DNA from 2 places in the Solibacillus sp. iso_87 genome. Region 1 is predicted to be linked to the other one. Evidence: a T-box and tRNA genes for the amino acid it is inferred to sense, from the RefSeq annotation. Region 1 holds a T-box; the other holds one or more tRNA genes.
The links. A T-box is a leader RNA that pairs with one kind of tRNA and senses whether it is charged. The one in region 1 lies ahead of tyrS (tyrosine--tRNA ligase), so its partner is inferred to be a tRNA-Tyr.
Positions count from the first base shown of each region.

Region 2: it has a tRNA-Tyr gene. The T-box ahead of tyrS (tyrosine--tRNA ligase) is inferred to sense a tRNA for this amino acid. The anticodon was not compared.

Region 1 covers NZ_CM149656.1:2,853,179-2,859,454, reverse strand. The annotation lists gene AC0VXV_RS14540 (transglycosylase domain-containing protein) at 1-2,408, opposite strand, end outside; T-box leader at 2,511-2,720, shown strand; gene tyrS (tyrosine--tRNA ligase) at 2,794-4,065, shown strand; gene AC0VXV_RS14530 (PstS family phosphate ABC transporter substrate-binding protein) at 4,159-5,331, shown strand; gene AC0VXV_RS14525 (YIP1 family protein) at 5,429-6,040, shown strand.
Region 2 covers NZ_CM149656.1:3,779,242-3,785,517, reverse strand. The annotation lists gene AC0VXV_RS19340 (FusB/FusC family EF-G-binding protein) at 68-700, shown strand; gene AC0VXV_RS19335 (alpha/beta hydrolase) at 797-2,083, shown strand; tRNA gene AC0VXV_RS19330 (tRNA-Asn) at 2,247-2,322, shown strand; tRNA gene AC0VXV_RS19325 (tRNA-Glu) at 2,452-2,526, shown strand; tRNA gene AC0VXV_RS19320 (tRNA-Val) at 2,572-2,647, shown strand; tRNA gene AC0VXV_RS19315 (tRNA-Tyr) at 2,678-2,761, shown strand; tRNA gene AC0VXV_RS19310 (tRNA-Gln) at 2,775-2,849, shown strand; tRNA gene AC0VXV_RS19305 (tRNA-Lys) at 2,867-2,939, shown strand; gene rocF (arginase) at 3,146-4,048, shown strand; gene sigW (RNA polymerase sigma factor SigW) at 4,198-4,761, shown strand; gene AC0VXV_RS19290 (anti-sigma factor family protein) at 4,775-5,389, shown strand; gene cdaA (diadenylate cyclase CdaA) at 5,598-6,276, shown strand, end outside.

The DNA of each region.
Region 1 (6,276 bases):
AACATGCGGTCAACAAAGGCCCGATTTAAACCGAAACCACTCATCTGAACAAACTCAGTAGGTGTATTCGGTAATGCAGCATATGTGTTGCCGTTAATTACAACCGATGTGGAAGATACAAAGCTATCATCCGGCTGTGTCGGTAAAAATACATTTTTATTAAATAAATCGGAAGTGACTAAACCGGCATTGGCGCATGAAGTAGAAGGTGCCAGACCTGAAATACCACAAAATGATCTTGTCACAACGCCTTCAGGTTTTTTGAATGTTTCTTTCGTACCGATTAATTCCGGGTCAATGTCATAAAGCGTATTTAAGTACTTTGCCCATAAACGGTTTACACGCTGACTTGGATGCTGGTAACGGTTATTAAATGCATAAAGGGTGCGCAGCTTTTCGTAACCCATCCAGACACCTACCGATATATTCGGGTTATATCCGACAAACCAAACATCGTTATGGTCCTGTGTTGTACCAGTTTTGGCAGCAAAGTCAGACGAGAATTTTAACTGGCTTTTTGCCAATGTTCCAGTTCCGCCCTGCTTCAAAACGTCACGCAGCATATCGGTCATCATATATGCTGTTTCCGGTGCAAATACTTTCACAGGCTCTACTTTATGTTCATAAATAATATTGCCGTCTAAATCTTCAATGCGATCAATCATGTAGGCATCGATAAATTGTCCATTATTGGCAAATGTTGCATATGCATTTGTGTTTTCTTCAACTGAAGCACCAATAGTTAAACTGCCCAGAACTGTCGAGCTGTTTTCGTAATCATCCGGCACTAATTTAGAGAAGCCCATCTTTTCCAAATAAGTTGCAGGACGACGGTCTAAAATGGAATCATATAAACGTGCTACTGCCAAGTTTTGCGATGAGGCAACCGCCTGGCGTGCTGGAATAATTCCTAGTTCCTGGTTCGGATTATAGTTCACAGGATCCCAACCGGTAACCGGGTGTACAAATTTCACATCAACAACAGGGCTTCCTGCTCCGATGACACCGTAATCAAGCGCTGGTGCGTAGGCAAGTAACGGCTTCATTGTTGAACCGTTTGAACGGAATGCATTAGTTGCATGATTTACTTGTGTAATACTATGGTCGCGTCCGCCAACAAAACTTAAAATGCGGCCGGTACTATTTTCAATAACAATACTTCCTGTTTGTACAGGTACATCCACTTCGATTTCTTCGCCTGTTTCAGGATCTTTTTCTTTCTTCTTATATGTTTGTCCGTATAAAGTGAACTCCTCCGTCACTTTTTTCATGGAATCATACATATCTTTATTGATCGTTGAGTAAATACGGTAACCGCCGGAACGTATTGTACGGTCGGCCATTATTGTATACTTTTCATTTAGGTTCTCTTCCTCTTTTAAACGATCCGGGTCAATGCCGTCTTTTTCGGCGAGTATTTTCGCAAAAATTTCTTTAGAACGGAGTTCAAGCTCAGCTGTTAACCAAGGATATTTTTCTTCCGGACGGATTTCATACCCTTTGAAGTCTTTCGTAATATCGTACGCAATTGCTTCGTTAAATTCTTTCTCGGTAATATAACCCGCCTCTTGCATACGATAAAGAACCGTTTTCATACGGTCAATACCTGGCTGTATCCCTTCCGCACTTTTTTGCTCACCTTTATTTGTAAAAGGTGTGTAGGTGAAAGGTGCCTGAGGGATACCGGCAATATAGGCAGCCTGCGGTAAATTTAATTTAGATGCGGACACACCAAAAATTCCTTGTGCAGCCGTCTCGATACCGGCAATATTACGACCTGAAGAATTTCGGCCGTACGGGATAATATTTAAATAGGCTTCGAGTATTTCTTCTTTTGTCATAAAATGTTCCAAACGGTACGCAAGTAAAATTTCCTTTGCTTTACGTTCATATGAAACTTCATTCGTTAATATTTGGTTTTTTATTAATTGCTGTGTAAGGGTAGAGCCACCTGTCTGTGTAGACGAGTTGGATACGTCTTGCAGTAATCCCCGTAATACCGCTTTTGGAACAATGCCGGTATGCTCCCGGAAATATTCATCCTCTGTAGCAAGTACAGCATTAATTAAGGATGGGGATATATTAGCTAGCGATGTTTCACGTCGGTCTAAATCAGTTCGGATCTTTCCTATGTAAATATCGTTCGCAAAATAAAGTTCACTTGTTTCTTCATAGCTGAAAATTTGTTCGCGCATTTCTTCTTTCGATCGCAAAGGTTCATCCTTTGTTAATGATGCGAAGTAACCTGCGCCTACACCTCCGACAAACAACAGTGTCGCAGCTATAAAAATAATCGCCAGCAATGTTAAATTCCAGAATACACCGCCTCCAATTCGGACGTAGCGCATTCGTTCTGAAGAAGCAAGGATATCGATTTTTTTATTAAATTTTTCGAGCCATTCTCTCACATCATCGACCTCCTAAAATCTTGTTTATTATAGCATATTTGATATATAAACGAATATAAATATTGACATCAACTATTTTCTAGGTAGAATAGAAAATATAAATTTCAGGCAACGAAGAGTTTGCAGTAATAAATGTGTTCCCTGCAAAGAGAGCTAGCGGTTGGTGAAAGCTAGACATAGCGCATTTATGAATTACGTACTTGGAGCCTGAACGGATCGTGTCACGTTATAGACGCTTAAAGTGGAAGAAAGAGACTGAAATTTCTTCAAGCCGGGTGGTACCGCGTTAAACTGAAATTTGACGTCCCTGCATGCATTTGCGTGTAGGGACTTTTTTATTTTCCTTACAAGTAAATGACGCATCATGAAAAAGGAGAGAAAACAAATGACAAACGAATTACTGCAAGACTTGGAATGGCGCGGATTGTTATACCAACAAACTGACGCGGAAGGTATGGAAAAGCTTTTAGACGAGGAGAAGGTTTCCCTATACGTAGGTGTTGACCCGACAGCGGACTCGATGCATATCGGTCATATCGTGCCATTGCTTACATTACGCCGTTTCCAAAAAGCAGGTCATACACCGATTTTATTAGTTGGTGGAGCGACAGGTACAGTAGGGGATCCATCTGGCCGTTCAGAAGAGCGCCAATTACAGACGATGGACCAAATCGAAAAAAATGTGCAAGGACTTAAAAAGCAAATGGAGCGCTTATTCGACTTTTCATCGGATGCGGCAAACAGTGCTGTTCTTGTAAATAACAATGACTGGGTTGGTCCAATGTCATTAATCGATTTCCTTCGTGATTACGGGAAACTGATCAATGTAAACTACATCTTAAATAAAGATACCGTTGCATCACGCCTTGATTCAGGTATTTCGTTCACTGAATTTGCATACACATTAATCCAAGGTATCGACTTCAACCACTTGTATGATCATCACAACGTTCGAATTCAAGTAGGTGGTTCGGATCAGTGGGGCAATATTACAACGGGCTTGGAAATGATTCGTAAAACACATGATGAAAATGCGAAAGCGTTCGGTATTACAATTCCGCTTGTAACAAAAGCAGACGGTACAAAATTCGGTAAAACAGCGGGCGGCGCTGTATGGCTAGATGCTGCTAAAACATCTCCATACGAGTTCTACCAGTTCTGGATCAATACAGCGGATGCCGATGTCGTGAAATACCTGAAAATCTTCACATTCCTGACACGCGAAGAGATTGAAGGTCTTGCAGTAAGTGTTGAAGAAGAGCCGCATCTACGTAAAGCACAAAAAGCGCTGGCTGAAGAAATGACACGTCTGATCCACGGTGAAGAAGGTCTGGAAGCAGCAGAGCGTATTACAAAAGCATTATTCTCTGGTGATTTAAAAGCATTATCAGTAGAAGAAATGAAAGTAGCCTTCTCTGGTGTACCTTCTGTAGAAGTGGCAAAAGAGGATAAAAATATCGTGGAATTAATCGTAGAAGCAGGGATTTCTTCTTCAAAGCGTCAAGCACGTGAAGATGTTACGAACGGTGCAATTAGTGTGAACGGTGAAAAAATTACGGATCTTGAATATGTAATCGATTCGAAAGACCGTTTGGATGATGCTTTTGCAATTATCCGTCGCGGTAAGAAAAAATACCATATGGTGAAATTTGCTTAATTAATTTAAACGTCTTGGAAAGCAGTTTTCCAAGACGTTTTTTTAAAAGGAATTTCTATTTTCATAAAGAACGTATAGGTTAGGGGTGAAAGTATGGAAAATAAATCTTATTTAGGGAAAATTATTATTTCGATTTTTGTATTACTGACTGTTTGCTTTTTTACTTTCATATTGTTATTTATTGTAGCGTTTAGCGGTAACATTCATTATATACCGTTGGTGATTTCAGCTGCGGTCATATTATATATTGGTTTTGTGCTTGTGATTTTTGATGTGTTTTATAAAAACAGTAAACGTGTAAAAATCTTTTGGACAATTGCAGGAATCGTTTTAGTCGCCTGTTCGGTCCAACCTGTTTATAAATGGTTCGATGATCGGGTGCCTACTGTAGACGCAGAAGTGGATATTTATCAATATGAGCCGTTTACAGATAAAAATAAATTAGTTCAGTTGGATAAGAAGCCGACTTTAAAGCTAGAGGAACCTTTACCTAAAATCGACGGTGCAACGGCTTTGTATCCATTGTATGCCGCCATTACTGAGCATATATATCCGGAAAAAGAATACAATCCATACAAGAGCGAAGTGGTGGTCAACCAGACTCATGAAGCCTATACGAATCTGATTTTCGGAAATACGGACATGATTTTTGCAGCTGGTCCTTCCGATTCCCAAATTAATCAAGCCGAACAACAGGGTATTAAACTTCATTTGACGCCGATCGGAAAAGAAGCGTTTGTCTTTTTCGTCAACAGTAAAAATAACGTCAATCGTTTATCACTCGATCAAATTAAAGGGATTTATGCTGGTGAAATTACAAACTGGTCAGAAGTGGGCGGAAAAGATGATGCAATCCGGGCGTTCCAAAGACCTCAGGACAGTGGATCGCAAACAGCACTGCAACGTCTAATGGGGGATACCCCTTTAATGGAAGCACCAACGGAAGATATAGCGACAGGTATGGGTGGAATTATCAATGAAGTGTCCCAATATAAAAATTATAAAAATGCAATCGGTTATACTTTCCGTTACTATTCAAATGAGATGGTTAAAAATAAAGAAATCAAACTCTTGGAAATCGATGGAGTTGAACCGACAAGAGAAACGATCCGCAACAATACGTATCCGATCGCTTCCGAATTTTATATTGTGACAGCAGGCGAGCCAACAGGAAATGTTAAGAAACTGATTGATTGGGTGCTGTCGGAAGAAGGGCAGACATTAGTGGAAAAGGCTGGCTATGTATCTCTTAAATCTGCCGAATAGTAAAAGATTGGTATGCTACTAAAGGAGCAATAACTTTGTATCACCCTAAAAATATCAGTATAATAGAATGTATACATATTTTTAGGGGGATGTTATTTTGAGTGAGCAATTAACAGGTACTGTCGATGATCGACATGCCATATTAAGCATTGCTGTTAAACCCCGAGATACTATTCGTTATGTGTTAACAACTAAAAAGTTATCTTATTTCATTTTCGTTGGTATTATCGGAGTGTTTGCTAGCAATTTAGTCAGCTTTATCGGTAGTGAATTTACAGGGCAATATACAATAGGGGATATCGTTTATTCAACATTTCTATTTAGTTTAATACTGTATTTTCTTTCTACAGTTTTATCGGCAGGCGTATTGACACTATCAGCAAAAGCGTTCGGTGGTATAGGGAAGTTTAAAGAAATGTTCCGTATGATCAGTGTGACAATGATTCCTTATATTTGGATATTGCCGGTTCTACTGTTCTGGATGCAATTCGCACCACAGTCATTTTTCACGATTTCCTATATGGAAACGTCACTAGGTGATTTGATTCTGCAATTTGTTTGTGGAACACTAATTATTATTAGCAGTATTTGGACATATGTCATCACAGTTATTGGGATCTCAGAAGTTCACCGCATTTCTAAGTGGAAAGCATTTTTTGCTTCGTTTATAGTAATTGCTGTACTAGGAGCAAGTTTCTTTGTATTTTAAAATATATTGTTAAAATTGTGACGTATTCTAATTATACGTTTAAATTAAAAGATGCTGTCGCTATATAAGCGTACAGCATCTTTTATATTGTTAGCGGGCTGTATTGTCTGAGTGTTCAGGAAAAAGCTAAGTACACTGTCAATGAATTAAAAATTAAAAGGGTCACTGGGGGAAGTGACCCTAATGGCGTGAAAAGCAGTAATAAGTAGTTGGAATTATTCCTGGCTAGCTAAAAA
Region 2 (6,276 bases), 930 kb from region 1:
AAAGCAGAAAGAAATACGATTAATGAATGTAAAATGTCCTATAAGGCAAAACATTGGAGGAAGTAACATGACAGCACCATTTTTAACAGTAGTGGACTTACGATTAATTGAGCAACAAGTAAATAAAATACTGAAGGCAAAACTGGCATCAAACGACAAGAAAATTGTTGCGGCTGTACGTCAGCTGGCAATTACAGAGCTAAGAGAAAAATTGACGCATGTAAATGAAGATATTATTAAAGAAGTAGAAACGGTTGAGGATACCGTCGGGGCAGATTTATTTTTCCAAAGCTTAAAGTCATATACTATTCCGTATAAATCAATTTCCGAGCAAGGTTTGCAAAAGCTATTTAAAAAGGATAAAAAGCTGAAGTTACCTAAACTAGAAATGATTGATTGGCAAGCAATCAGTTATCTGTCATGGGTTGATAAGGGGACAAACCGCCAATACATTGTACTGGAAAAGGTAGGTCAATATACGGCATTACGTGGAGTTGTAGACACCCACAATCCTATTAAAGGTGTCTGTTCGATTTGTAATCAGCACAGTTCAGTTCATTTGTTTACAGCTACAGTAAAGGGCAATGGTGATAATTATACATCTTACAGCAACTACATTTGTGATGACTCACAACTATGTAATCAAAAGGTCAGTGATTATGAAAAACTTCAGGATTTTGTTGCCCGTAATTTAATATGAAAATAAAAGTCATCTTTATTGAGGCTTTTTATTTTGAAACTTTTTCCTTTTCTAACCGTAAAGGAATTTAAGAACCCAATTGGGGGGGATTGAGCCATGCGAAAAATTGCTTATAGTTTAGCTGTTGTGTTATTGCTGTCAGCTTGTAATAGTGAAGCTACGGATAAGTCAACAGCAGAAGAACAAACGAAGCAGGAGGTTGTGCATATGGTGGAAGCACTATTAGGAAAATGGCAGGGGATGATTGAAATTCCGCAGTTGCCTCTTGAAATTATATTAAAATTGGAAGATTCGAGTGGAAGTATTTCCGTACCTGCACAAGGAATCAGTGATTATGCATTTGAATCGATTAAGTATAATGAGACGGATGTGACCATCGCTATTAATTTAGCTGGATCTCTCGTTAAAATTGCCGGGAAGCTAAATAACGATACAATAGAGGGAACGTTTACACAAAACGGACAGTCCTACCCAATTACGTTAAAGCCATATACAGAGATACCTGTAACGTATGAGGAACTATTAATCCCTGTTGCCGGCGGAGAGCTTAAAGCAGCGCTGGAAATGCCTGATAAAGCTATGGGAGAGGTAGTTATAATCCATGCAGGGTCAGGTCCTACAAATAAAGACGGCAATACAATAGGAGCTGGTTCGAATAATAGTTTAAAAATGATTGCAGAGAGCTTAGCGGAGAAAGGAATTGCTTCTATTCGTTTCGATAAACGTGGAGTAGGTGATAATACGGCATTAATTAAAAAAGAAGAGGATTTAACGTTTGATTTATATGTAGAGGATGTTAAATCTATTGTTGATTATGCTAAAAAGGATGACCGATTTAATGAAATTCATTTATTAGGGCATAGTGAAGGTGCTTTAATAATGACCATTGCTGCCCAGCAAAATGATGTAGCCTCTCTAATTTCGGTAGCAGGTATTGGAAGACCGGCAGATGAAGTTTTAATGGAACAATTGTCAGCAAGCCTACCTCCGAATTTATTAATGGAATCGGAAAAAGCATTGCAGCAATTAAAAGCAGGCAAAAGAGTAGAGACAGTCTCTGCACAGCTTCAATCATTATTTAGACCGTCTGTTCAACCATATATGATTTCATGGCTTAAATACGATCCCCAGCATGAAATAAGCAATGTTACCGTTCCAATTATCATCCTTCAAGGGAAAAAGGATATTCAAGTAACCGAAAATGATGCGGAAAACTTACATGCAGCAAATAATGATGCGACAATACACTATTTTGATAAGATGAATCATGTGTTAAAAGATGTAGAAGGCGATCGAGACCAAAATCTTGCGAGCTATTATAACCCTGATTTACCGCTAACAAATGGTTTGATTGATGAGATTACTGAGTTTATAAAGCAGTAATGGAGTACAAATATTCATTAAAATGAGGATTTTCCAATAAAAGAGGAGCATAATAAATAAAATGTTCAAATTATTTCAAAAAACTGCTTGTATAAATTTAAAACGTTGCTATAATAATAAATGTACGAGAGATGGCTTGTACATCACTGTATAATAGTAGCGTTCCGAAGTAGCTCAGTTGGTAGAGCATCCGGCTGTTAACCGGCAGGTCGCAGGTTCGAGTCCTGCCTTCGGAGCCATTTTTTTTGCCTTTTTACTATTACAAAATAAACATTAAAACTTTTTTTAAAAAGTTTTCAAAAAAGCTTGCACTATATAAAAAATGATGATATTATAAATCTTGTCTTAAAGAGAACAACTTATATAACGGCCCGTTGGTCAAGTGGTTAAGACACCGCCCTTTCACGGCGGTAACACGGGTTCGAATCCCGTACGGGTCACCATTTAAGGCTTCATAAAAAAATAAAGCAGTAACACTTGTTATGTATGGAGGATTAGCTCAGCTGGGAGAGCACCTGCCTTACAAGCAGGGGGTCGGCGGTTCGAGCCCGTCATCCTCCACCATTCAACTTTAACAGTGTTGCATCATTTGTCGGAGGGGTAGCGAAGTGGCTAAACGCGGCGGACTGTAAATCCGCTCCTTAGGGTTCGGCGGTTCGAATCCGTCCCCCTCCACCATCTATAAAATGTTTGGGGTATAGCCAAGCGGTAAGGCAACGGATTTTGATTCCGTCATGCCCTGGTTCGAATCCAGGTACCCCAGCCATTTTTTTTATTTTTTATGAGCCATTAGCTCAGTTGGTAGAGCATCTGACTTTTAATCAGAGGGTCGAAGGTTCGAGTCCTTCATGGCTCACTTTTATTTTATAAACTTAGAAGTGTACTTAAATATCAAATAACAAAAATAACAATCCTTTACTTAGTTATAAGTAAAGGATTTTTTGCGTATAAAAAGGGAAAATCGTTTAGCTGCTCGAAATTTCTATAGGAGGGTGAGCGGAGAAGAGAAAAGAATAGAATAGAATAGAAAAATTACATGACATGTTAGGGGATGCAGAAATGATGAATAAGAATATTTCAATTGTAGGGGTACCATGTGATTATGGACAACAGCGCCGCGGGGTAGATATGGGACCAAGTGCAATTAGATATGCAGGGCTGCAAAAGCGTTTGACTGATCTTGGTTATGAAGTTGAAGATGAAGGGAATATTCAAGTTATTGAGGGAGATGCAGCTGCACATAAAGATGAAAAGTTGCTTAATCTGGAAGAAGTAATTAAGGTCAATACAGCACTTGCCGAAAAAGTATTGAGTGTTGTAAATAAGGATTACATACCGCTTGTATTAGGGGGCGACCATAGTATTGCAATTGGTACATTGGCAGGTCTATCAATGAAATATAAAAATCAGGGCATTATCTGGTTTGATGCCCATGCAGATTTAAATACACCGGAAACAACGCCATCCGGAAATATTCATGGGATGCCCTTAGCAACAAGTATTGGATTAGGACATGAAAGGCTAACATCAATTTTACATTCAGAACCTAAAATCAAAGCCGAAAACATTGTTATAATTGGCGGACGTTCTATCGATGAAGGAGAACGGGAACTAATTAAGTCCAGAGGCATTAAAATATATACTATGCACGAAATCGATCGCCTTGGAATGACATATGTAATGGAAGAAACTCTAAAATATTTTAACCAATTGCAAATAGACGGCCTTCATTTATCACTTGATTTGGACGCATTAGATCCATTATATACTCCTGGGGTGGGGACACCTGTAGCAGGTGGGATCACTTACCGGGAAAGTCATTTAGCAATGGAAATGATCCAGGAATCAGGCTTAATGACATCGGCGGAGTTTGTAGAGGTGAATCCTATATTAGATGAACGAAATAAAACAGCAGATGTAGCGGTTGCCTTAATCGGCTCTTTATTTGGCGAAACTTTAGTATGATTATTACGAAAAAATTCGATTGGTCGTTACGAAGTTTGTTATAATAAAGGCACATATTTATTGGTGAAAAAAATTTTTAGAGAAAATGAAACCTTTTAAAAAGCAATCCGTATATATAGAACAGCTGAAAAGGTGGAGAGGAAAGACAAATGGATGCGTTAGTTAATAAAAGAATAAAGCAAGTGCTTAAAGGTGACCAAAACGCATATGCAGACATCGTTAACCTCTACCAGCACAAGCTGTATCAAGTGTGCTATCGAATGCTTGGAAATAAGCAGGAAGCAGAAGATATCGCACAAGAGGCATTCATACGTGCCTATATTAATTTACATTCGTATGATCAAAATCGAAAATTTTCAACATGGCTTTACCGAATCGGAACAAATCTATGCATTGACCGAATTCGTAAAAAGAAGCCCGATTATTACTTAGATGCGGAGGTAGCGGGAACAGAAGGGCTGGATATGTATTCTCAGATTGCCGCAGAGGAGCAGTTGCCGGAAGAGGCCGTTGAGCAGATGGAGCTTCAGGACCGAATACAATATGAAATTAGCCGCCTTCCCGATAAGTATCGATCGGTCATTGTATTAAAATATATTGAAGAACTGTCCCTTCAGGAAATAAGCGAAATTTTGGATATGCCTTTAGGAACAGTTAAAACGCGGATTCACCGTGGCCGTGAAGCGTTAAGAAAGCAGTTAAACAATTTGTAGGAGGAAGATACGCATGAAAACGTGTGCATCAGAATTCGTGGATTATATGCACGAATATTTAGATGGTGATATTAGTCGTGAGCATGAACAAATATTGAAGCAGCATTTACAAACATGCCCTGATTGCCAACAACATATGCATGAATTAAGTGACACGGTTGCGTTTATCAAGAGTGCAGCACATATTACTGCCCCTCCGCGCTTTGAGGATCAAGTGATAAGCCGTTTACCGAAACGCAAAAGTTCTGCCGGCATCAAACGTTGGTTCCGTCAGCATCCTGTACTTGTAGCTGCAGCAGTTTTCTTTTTATGTATGAGTGCCACATTGTTAGGCAGTTTTCCGAATGATGATCAATTCTCTGTGACGAAACAGCCTAATTTAGTCGTTGAAGGGCAAACGGTAACAGTGCCGGTTGGTGAAGTTGTTAAAGGTGACATCGTTGTGAAAAATGGAGATATTATTGTCGAAGGGGAAGTGGACGGCAATATAACAGTTATCAATGGCAACTACATGGCATCTACGGCAGTCGTTACAGGGCAAGTAGAGGAAATTGATGAAATGTTCGAATGGCTATGGTACAAAATTAAAGACGGCTTCAATAAAGCAATCGCTGTTTTTAATGAGTAATAACTCAGAACTATCATCACGATAAATACAACAAGAAATAATATTTTCTTAATAAATCGGAACTTTTCTCAAAAAAAAGCCGTTCTAGTATAGAAAGAAAAGTCTACTCGTTCGGGTAGACTTTTTTCTGTTAGGAAAGTTAATCACTGACAGAATTGTGCTATACTAAAACCAAGATGGAATAGCAAGTAAAGGTGGGGGATGCCACATGCAAATAATTGAGCAATTTACAGACATTGCTGCTGTAGATATGATATTTAAAGTACTGGACGTACTGCTCGTATGGTACGTAGTTTATAAAGCATTGACCCTCATTAAAGGAACGAAAGCCGTTCAATTATTGAAAGGGTTATTAATTGTTGTGTTAGCGAAATTTGCTACCTACGTTTTCGGTTTAGACACTCTTGATTGGTTATTGCAAGAAGTAATTGATTGGGGTTTCTTAGCCATTATTATAATATTCCAGCCGGAAATTCGCCGAGCCCTTGAGCAGATCGGACGGGGTAAGATTTTCCAACGAACGAATAACCAGCAGGAAGATGAGCAGACACGCTTAGTCGAGGCGATGAAAAAGTCTGTAAGTTATATGGCAAAACGCCGAATTGGAGCACTTATTTCAATTGAAAAAGATACAGGTTTAAATGAATATGTAGAAACAGGCATTAAGATGGATGCCGCAATTTCTTCTGAATTAATGATTAATATTTTCATCCCAAATACACCGTTACATGACGGGGCCGTAATTATACAGAAAAACCAAATAGCCGCGTCGGCATGTTACTTGCCATTGTCAGAAAGTGCATTTATTTCCAAAGAGCTTGGTACACGTCACCGGGCAGCACTTGGGTTAAGTGAAGTAACAGATGCAATTACAATTGTTGTATCCG